Cystobacter fuscus DSM 2262: one gene and its partner. The protein of the gene in region 1 interacts with the protein of each later gene in a pairwise test. Links are inferred from orthologs where the notes say so. Each region holds a gene or a part of one and is shown on either strand. Other genes may lie near its edges.

Region 1 (4,666 bases):
CCTCCTTCGCGCCCGTCAGGTTCTGCGAGAAGCGGAAGCGCTCGTCCTGGAAGGCCTTGGGCAGCGCCGGCACCGCGCTCGACACGTAGTTCCACGTCAGGTACGGCGTCCACGCCGCCGCCGGCATCGTCTTCGCCAGCCGCTCCACTTCCTTGAAGAACGGCGGGTGTGACACGTTGAGCGCCTGCACGCTCCCGGCCCCCGCGGCCTTGAAGTACTCGTCCCACGGGAAGCCCGGCGCCTCCGCCTTCAGGCCCTTGCGCTCCAGGCGGTGGTAGAGGTTCTTCGGCTCGCGGCGCTCCACGCGCGACATCGACGCCTTGGCGAGCGCCGTCTCCACCTCCAGCACCGACGCCGCGCTCTTCGCCGCGGTCTCGGCCGGCTCGCCCAGCAGCACGAAGGTGTTCTTCACGTGCTCGGTGTAGGCATCACGCAGCGCCTTCGACTTCTCGTCGTCCTTCAAATAGTAGTCCCGGTCCGGCAGGCCCAGGCCGCCCTGGTCCACCTCGCCGATCATCTGGCTGGCGTCCTTGAAGTCGGTGTTGGCGCCCATGCGGAAGAGCGGGAACACGTTCTGCGCGTGCAGCGTGCCCACCACCCGCGCCAGTTCCTTCGCGTTCTTCGCCGTCAGCTTCGCCAGCTCCGCCTTGAGCGCCGGCAGCGACGCCTCCAGCTTCGCCTCGTCCATGCAGGAGCCGTAGAAGTCCCCCAGCTTCCGCGCGGAGGCGAGCCCCTCGGGCGCCTTGCCCTGGGACACGCCCTCGAGGATGTCCCGGAGGATCTCCTCGTTGCGCGCCGAGATGGCATCGAAGCCGCGCGACCAGCGGGGGCGATCCGCGGGAATCTCCGTGTCCTTCACCCAGTTGCCGCACGCGAACTCGTAGAAGTCCTCGCAGGGGTTGGCCTGCTCGTTCATCGCGGCCAGGTCCAGACCCGGGGAGAGCGGGCGGGACTCGGCGGGGGGCTGGGGCTGCGTCGCGGGCGTGGCGGGCGAGGGGGGCGTGGGCGCGGGCTCCGCCGTCTTGCAAGCGGACGCCACGAGACAACATGCGGCGAGCAATGCCTTCTTCATCCAGTCGTTCTCCGTGTGGGGTATGAGGCAGCGCGCACCCTATCCGGCCACGGGCGCGCGCGCCTCAACCTCGTACCGGAGGGCGACCCCCGAAGCGCGGTGCTACTCCTTGCCCAACATCCCGTCCTTGACGCCGCCGTCGACCGGGTTGTTGCCGAGCCACACCGAGAAGAGCGCGTCGGCGAAGTCCTTGCCCTCCACCGAGATCTTCTGTCCCCCCTTGCTCTCGATGGTGGTGCCCTGGCCGGGCACGTACGTGAGCAGCAGCTCGTCGCCCTTCTTCAGGTCCGGAATGGCCGAGGTGAAGGTGTCCAGCCGCTGCTGGAGCGAGGGCAGCTTGTCCTTCGCGTTCTTCTTGAAGCCATCCACGATGGCCTCGGAGATCGTCTTCTTGTCCAGGTCGCGCAGCATGGACATCCGCACGCGCTTGATCTGCTCCGAGCCGATGGCCTGGGCGCCCTCGCGCGACGGGTTCTGCAGGTAGAGGCCGGCGGCGTACACGTTGAAGACGAGCTTCTTGCGCAGGCCCACCCCGTTGAGCTTCAGCTCCTTGCCCTCGACGGACACCGAGTCGGGAAACGCCACCCCCGCCACGTCCTTGGCGGCGGCGGGCAGCGCGAGTACGGCGGTCAACAACACGGCACACAGCGTGGTGTTCTTCATGACCTCTCCTGTGGAAGGGGTGGGGGGCCACCCTAGCCTTTCTTCCGGGCGAACTCCTCCAGGAAGGACACCAGGGCGCGCACGTCGTCCACCGACACCGCGTTGTACAGGGAGGCGCGGATGCCCCCGCAGATACGGTGCCCCTTGAGACCCACCATGCCCGCCTTCTTCGCCTCGGAGACGAACGCGGCGTCCAGCTCCTGGGTGGGCAGGTGGAAGACCACGTTCATGAAGGAGCGCGACTCGCGCTCCACGGGCGCGCGGTAGAAGCCCGCGTTCGCATCCAGGGCGCGGTAGAGCAGCTCGCCCTTCTGCCGGTTTCTCGCCTCCAGCCCCGCGAGCCCGCCCTGCGCCTTCATCCACGCCAGCACGTTGCGGCACAGGTAGATGGCCAGCGTGGGGGGCGTGTTGTAGAGCGAGTTGTTCTCCGCGTGGAGGGAGTAGCGGAAGATCTTCGGGATGTCCCGGCGGCCCTGGGCGATGAAGTCCTTGCGAGCGATGGCGATGAGCACGCCCGAGGGCCCCAGGTTCTTCTGCGCCCCCGCGTAGAGGAAGGCGAAGCGGCTCACGTCCGTGGGCTTCCACATGAAGTCCGAGCTCATGTCCGAGATGAGCGGCACGCTCCCCACCTCGGGCAAGGTGTGCCACTGGGTGCCGTAGATGGTGTTGTTGCTCGTCATGTGGACGTACGCCGCCCGGGGATCCAGCTGGAGTTCCTCCTGCCGGGGCACGCGCACGTAGCGCTTGTCCGGGCCCACCGTGGTGGCGGCGATGCGCGCCTTGCCCACGATGCACGCCTCGTCATAGGCCTTCTCGCTCCACACGCCCGTCATCAGGTAGTCCGCGCTCGTGCCCGGGTGCAGGAAGTTCATCGGCACCTGGGCGAACTGCTGCGACGCCCCTCCCGTGAGGAAGAGCACCTGGTGGGTGTCCGGAATGCCCAGCAGCTCGGTGAGCAGGGAGATGGCCTCGTCGTGGACCGCCTCGTACTCCTTGCCCCGGTGGCTGTGCTCCATCACGGACATGCCCGAGCCCTGGAAGTCGATCAGCTCGTCGCGCGCTCGCTCGAGCGCGGGCAGGGGCAGCCCCGCGGGGCCGGGATTGAAGTTGATGACGCGCATGGCTGGGTCCTCTCACTGGGAAAACAACGCGCGGCCATTCTGCCCAACGCCTCCGCCGGGGGAAGCGTGAAGCGCCATCACGGCGCCAGGACGAGACCGTCGGCCACCCGGGTGTCCACGGCGGCACGGATGACCGCCTCCTCCACGCCCGTCGCCTCCGCCACCTGCCGGGGCTCCAACCCCTCCACCGCCATTTTCAGCACCAACAACGAGCGCTCCTCGGCCTCCAGGTACATCGTCACCAGCCGCTCCGGGTGGCGCCAGAGCAGCGCCAGCTCCTGTCCGGGCTCCGGCCGCTCCCCCACCCCGGCCCGCATGAACGCGCACAGCCGGAAGGGATGCTCCAACATCATCAGCGTCGGGTTCACCGTCAGGCGCTCCACGCGCGCGGGCACGGGCTCCATCGACGTGTACACCGCGAAGTCCGTCCACTCGAAGCGCGCCAGCGCGGGCAGGAAGTCCGGCAGCCCCCGAGCCCCCGCCTCGTCCGCGAGGAAGCCGGCGAAGCCCTCGCCCAGGCGGTTCATCTCGAAGGGCCGGTGAGGACGCGAGGCGCCATGGGCCCGCACCAGCTCCGCCCAGAGCGCCGGCTCCACGCACCCGCGCACCCGCGGGTAGAGCTTGTCCAGGGTGGCCTCGCCATGGTGGCGCACCATGTGCCCATAGAGCTCCACGCGCGAGCGCGGCGCGTCCCAGCCCGGGTGCGCCGTGTACAGCCGCTCGAGCGCCTCCGGCCCCGGGTCCGCGAAGTACGCCTCCATCGACTCGAAGAAGCCACGCAGTCCCGGTTTCATCGCGCCACCCCCTGGAGCAGCTCCCGCGCCCGATCCGCCTCGTCCAGCACCGCCTCCAGCGAGGGGATGTCCTGATCCCATTCGATGAGCGTCGGCACCGGCCCGGTGCGCTCGAGCACGTAGCGGTAGAGCGACCACACCTCGTCGCAGACGGGCGCCCCATGCGTGTCGAGGAGGACGTCGGGTCGCCGCTCGTGCCCCGCGAGGTGGATCTGCCCCACGCGCTCCAGCGGCAGCGCGTCCACGAAGGCGCGCGGCTCGTAGCCATGGTTGCACGCGTTCACGTACACGTTGTTCACGTCCAGCAGGAGGCCACAATCGGCCTCCTCCACCACGTGCCGCAGGAAGTCCGCCTCCGCCAGGGTGCCGCCGGGCATGCGCGCGTAGTAGCTCGGGTTCTCCAGCAGGAAGGGCCGGCCCACGCGCGCCTGGACCTCGCGCACCCGCGGCGCCACGTGCTCCACCGCCTCGGGCGAGAAGGGCAGCGGCAGCAGATCGTAGAGGTAGGCGCCCCCCAGCCGCGCGTAACAGAGGTGATCCGAGAAGAAGGGCGCGTCCAGCCGCTCCACCAGCGCCTGGAGCCCGGAGAGGTAGGCCTCGTCCAGTGGCTCCGGACCACCCACGTTCAGCGCCACCCCATGCGGCAGCACCGGCCAGCGCTCGCGGCACGCGTCCAGCGCACGCTGGGGACGGCCGCCGAGCGTGAGGAAGTTCTCCGGGACGATCTCCACCCAATCCAGCGCGCGGGGGGTCTCCGGCAGCCGCGCATAGAACTCGCGCCGCAGCCCGATTCCCACCCCGAGCGGCTCGCCGCCCCACCTTCGCGCGTGTGCCACCGGCATGTCGGCTCCTGGGAGAAAAGACACGGGCGGCGGGAAGAGGGCTCCCCACCGCCCGGAAGACAACCCCCGGAGCACCGGGGGCCCATCCTCGAAGGCTTCTTCGAAGGCTTCTTCGACGGCTACTTCTTGCCACCACAGCCGTTGGCGCCGCAGCCGCCCGCGCCACAGCTGTGC
Region 2 (4,007 bases), on another replicon or contig:
CCACCGGCACCACCAGGCCCCGGAAGAAGTCGCGATGGGTGACGGAGGCCGCGGCCCCCCGCAGCACCCCCGCCTGCTCGTCATGCAGCAGGATGAAGCAGTTGGAGACGTCCAGCAGCTTGACGAGGAAGTCCGAGGCCACGTCCAGGATGCTCGCCACCTCCAGCGTGGCGGCGGTGGTGCGCGCCAGATCCAACAGCAGGCGCGAGTCGGTCAGCTGGCGCGCGGACTCGGCCCGCAGCCGGCGCTGCTCCAGCAACATCATCAACAGCTCGGCCAGCGTGCCCAGCAGCCGCTGCTCCTCCGCGCTGAAGGGAGGGTTCGCGCCGCGCAGCACCTGCAAGAGCCCCCCGGGCTGACCTCCCAGCAACAGCGGCACCGCCGCGCTGCGGACCAGACGGCCCGCGGACCGCGCGCTCCACTCGCGCTCCTCCGCCTCGCTGGAGAGCACCACGTCCCGAGCCGACATCTCCGTCGACAGCCACTCCCCCCGCGGCATGGGGAGCGCCTCCACCAGGGCCGGCTCCAGCCCCACCTGCGCCACGAGCCCGAAGGGCCCCTCCGGCGAGTCCGCCCCGTACAACACCACGGCCTCCGCGCCCACCAGCAGCGACAGCCGCGCGAGGAAGTCCTCGGGTGAGGGAGGCTCGGGCAGCGCGACGAAGCGCGCCACCTCGGCCACGGACGACAGCTCCCAGCGGCTGCGCTCCACGTCCGCCAACAGCCGCGCGTCGAGGAGCGCCGCCCCCACCACCTTGGCGAAGAGCTCCAGCACCGGACCGTACGAGGGCCGCACCTGCGAGCCCACCACCCACAGCACCTCCGACGACGGGGTGCCCAGCGCGAGGTAGACGGCCGTGGACTCGGTCTCGAAGTGGCCGAAGACGGGGCGTCCCTCGGACAAGGCCCGCTGGGCCAGTGCCTCCTCGAGGCCCTCGAAGGGACTGAAGCGCTCCCCCTCCCGCACCAGGAAGCGCGCGGAGAGCCCCACCCCCTGGAAGCCCTCCAGGGCGATGCGCCGCACCGCCTCCTCGGAGCGCGCCGCGACGAGCTTCGCGGACGTCTCCACCAGGCGCTCGGCCATCTCCAGCTCGTTCGGGCGGTCGCCCAGCACCAGGTGGTTGCACAGCAGCGCGAAGCCACTGCCCTCCAGCTCCACCTCCTGCACGTGCACCGCCAGCTCCCGCGGCCCCACGCCCGGACGCGCCGGGAGCACGTAGCGTCGGGGATCGCTCTCCGCCAGCATCCCCTGCTCCCGCAGGCGGTAGCGCGTGCGCAGCCTCGCCAGGTCCTCCGGGTGGAGGAAGTCGAAGAAGGAGCGGCCCTCGACCTGCTCGCGCGACAACCCGTGCATCGACAGGTAGGCGTCGTTGGCCATCCGGATCCGCCCCTCCTGGACCACGGAGATGGGATTGGTGAAGTTGTCGATGAGGCTGCGCAGGCTCGCCTCGTTGTAGAGATTCCTCGTCATGCGCGCCGCAGCACCCGTTTCTCTCCGACACGGAGCGTGACCTTCTCGCGGTCGAAGTACTCCGAGAGGGGAATGACGAACTTCCGGCTCTGCCCCACCAACTCCTTGAACGCCTGGGTGGAAATCTCGCTCTTGTCGCGCAGGTAGGCAACGAGCCTCTCCTTGAGACCGGCCAGCGCGCCCACGTCGAAATAGAGCTCCTCGCTCACCCCCACCACCCGGCCCTCCGCCACCGCCACCCGCAGCAACTCCCTCACCCGGGGCACGGGCAGGCGCAGCCGCTCGGCCAGCTCGTTGAGCGTGGGCGGAGCGAGCCCCGCCGCCCCCAGGTCCGCCACCAGTCGCGTGCGCGCCGCGTCCTCATCCAAGGACAACGTGCGGCCCCGCCCCACCCGCCTCACCGTCTCGCGCTCCACCTCCACATTGCCCGCCTCCACCAACGTCTGCACCAACCGGGAGAACACCCGGGCCTCGAGCTCGCCCGACAGGCGCTGGCGCAGCTCTTCCCTCGACAGCCCCTCGCGCAAGGGCTCGCGCTCATGGAAGGCGTCGAGCAGCGCCAGGGCCCGCGCCCGCATCCCCTCGAACACCTCGCCCGAAAGGTAGAGCCGCCGCTCCTTGTCCACCAGCAGCGCCGTGCCCCGCGCGCCGAGCGTCTCCAGCGCCCGCGACAGCACCCGGGACGCCAGGGCGGAGCGGGCGAAGAGTTCCTTCCAGGTGAGGCCCCGGTAGCCCGCCTGTCTCAAGAGCCATGCCACCTGGGTGCCCGGATCCGCCTCCAGCAGGGGAGCCACCACCCCGGCCCCGCCCTTGCGCCGACGCGGAGGCGAGATGGACAGCACCCGCCCCCCGGCCAGCGTGGCGCCCCGGCCCGGCAGCGCGCGCGAGCCCCGGAGGATGAAGCGCTGACCGGGCAGCGCCGCCACGGGTGCCGCCAGCCGCAGCTGCGCGAGCCCCGTCTCCCCCGGCTCCAACCGCTCCAGGTCCAACAGCGCCACCGTGGCCTCCGTCTGCGTCGTGCCCAGGTGCACGAGGAGCTTGCGGCGCCGGGGCAGCGCCTCGGGCGCCGCGGCCAACAGGCTCAGCTCCACGTCCAACATGGACGTCTCGGACACCTCGCCCGCGTGCACCAACACCGCGCCGCGCGCGATGGCCTCGGCCTCCACGCCCACCAGGTTCACCGCCGCCCGCTGCCCGGCCACCACCCGCGGCACGCCCTCGCCATGCCGCTGCACCCCGCGCACGCGCCAGGGTCCGGCGAGGCCCGGCAGCAGGGAAACCGCGTCCTCCGCCGCGAAGGCCCCCGACAAGAGCGTGCCCGTCACCACCGTGCCAAAGCCCTTCAGACTGAAGGCCCGATCCACCGGCAGGAAGGCGGGGCCGTCCACGCCGCGCGCGGGCACGTCCCGGGCGACCTCGACGAGCGCGGCCCGCAGTGCCTCGAGCCCCTCGCCCGTGCGCGAGGAGACGGGCACCACGGGACGGCCCTCGAGGAAGGTGCCCGCCACCAGCGTGGCCACGTCCGCGTCCACCAGCGCGCGCCACTCCGCGCCCAGCCCCGGAAGCAGGTCCGCCTTGGTGAGCGCCACCACGCCGGCCTTCACGCCCAGCAGCCGGCAGATGTCCAGGTGCTCGCGCGTCTGGGGCATCACCCCCTCGTCCGCCGCCACCACCAGCACCGCCAGATCCACCCCGCCGGCCCCCGCCGCCATCGCCTTCACGAAGCGCTCATGGCCGGGCACGTCCACCACGCCCGCCACCTGCCCCTCGCCGAGCGCCAGGTGCGCGAAGCCCAGCTCCAGGGTGATGCCCCGGCGCTTCTCCTCCTTCAGCCGATCCGTGTCGATCCCGGTGAGCGCCTTGACCAGGGACGTCTTGCCGTGATCGATGTGCCCCGCGGTGCCGATGATCATCGCGCTCCGCGCCCCCCCGCGGCCTTCACGCCCCCGCCTTGTCCGGATCCACGTCGAAGCGCCCGTCCTCGGCGACGTCCTCGTAGTCCCACGGGAAGACGACCAGGGCGTCGGTGGACAGCGCGCAGAAGTCCGGCTCGAAGCCATCCGGCCGGGACACCAGCGCCGCGGTGTTCACCTCCCGGGCGCCCACCTTGCGCGCCAGCGCCACGGCCAGCGCCAGCGTGTCACCACTGGACGCCACGTCGTCCACGATGAGCACCCGCTTGCCCTTGAGTTCGCGAGGCATCTCCCCGCTCAGCTTCGGCTTGGCCTGGCCCTTGTCCCGGCTGCGGCGGCTGATGCGTACCGGGAAGAACTCGGCGCCCAGGGCGCTCGACAGTGCTCCGCCCACGAACACGCCCCCATGCGCCACGCCCACCACGGCCGCGGGCGAGTACGACTGGCGGATGGCGAGCGCGAGCGTCTGCACGGCGCGATCGAACTGCGCCCACGTCAGCTCCTGCACCTGGGTGCGGGCACGCGACTGGTCGCGTCCGGTGGCATGACGGGGGGCTTCCACCTGGGGCGCGAGCACCACGTCGGGTGGAATGGAGACGAGTTTCTCCACCTGTTTCTGGGAG

The links. The genes of interacting proteins can lie anywhere in the genome.
Region 2: the proteins of serC (region 1) and selB interact in binary tests that used the Escherichia coli proteins (3 or more experiments, as listed by UniProt). The link is inferred for Cystobacter fuscus DSM 2262 from one-to-one orthologs.

What each region holds. Positions count from the first base shown.
Region 1 is NZ_ANAH02000012.1:35,190-39,855, reverse strand. The notes cover bases 813-3,710. They hold serC (3-phosphoserine/phosphohydroxythreonine transaminase), read right to left. Parts: upstream 2,857-3,710; coding sequence 1,768-2,856; downstream 813-1,767. Other genes in these bases: bufB (MNIO family bufferin maturase), read right to left, coding at 3,647-3,710; D187_RS22425 (HvfC/BufC N-terminal domain-containing protein), read right to left, coding at 2,934-3,650; D187_RS22435 (chalcone isomerase family protein), read right to left, coding at 1,175-1,735; D187_RS22440 (M13 family metallopeptidase), read right to left, coding at 813-1,072. Outside these bases: more of D187_RS22440, read right to left, coding at 1-812; more of bufB, read right to left, coding at 3,711-4,492; D187_RS22415 (hypothetical protein), read right to left, coding at 4,612-4,666. UniProt on the Escherichia coli protein: Catalyzes the reversible conversion of 3-phosphohydroxypyruvate to phosphoserine and of 3-hydroxy-2-oxo-4-phosphonooxybutanoate to phosphohydroxythreonine. Is involved in both pyridoxine and serine biosynthesis.
Region 2 is NZ_ANAH02000013.1:277,027-281,033, reverse strand. The notes cover bases 927-3,872. They hold selB (selenocysteine-specific translation elongation factor), read right to left. Parts: upstream 3,385-3,872; coding sequence 1,468-3,384; downstream 927-1,467. Other genes in these bases: D187_RS23760 (phosphoribosyltransferase), read right to left, coding at 3,410-3,872; D187_RS23770 (ATP-binding protein), read right to left, coding at 927-1,471. Outside these bases: more of D187_RS23770, read right to left, coding at 1-926; more of D187_RS23760, read right to left, coding at 3,873-4,007. UniProt on the Escherichia coli protein: Translation factor necessary for the incorporation of selenocysteine into proteins. It probably replaces EF-Tu for the insertion of selenocysteine directed by the UGA codon. SelB binds GTP and GDP.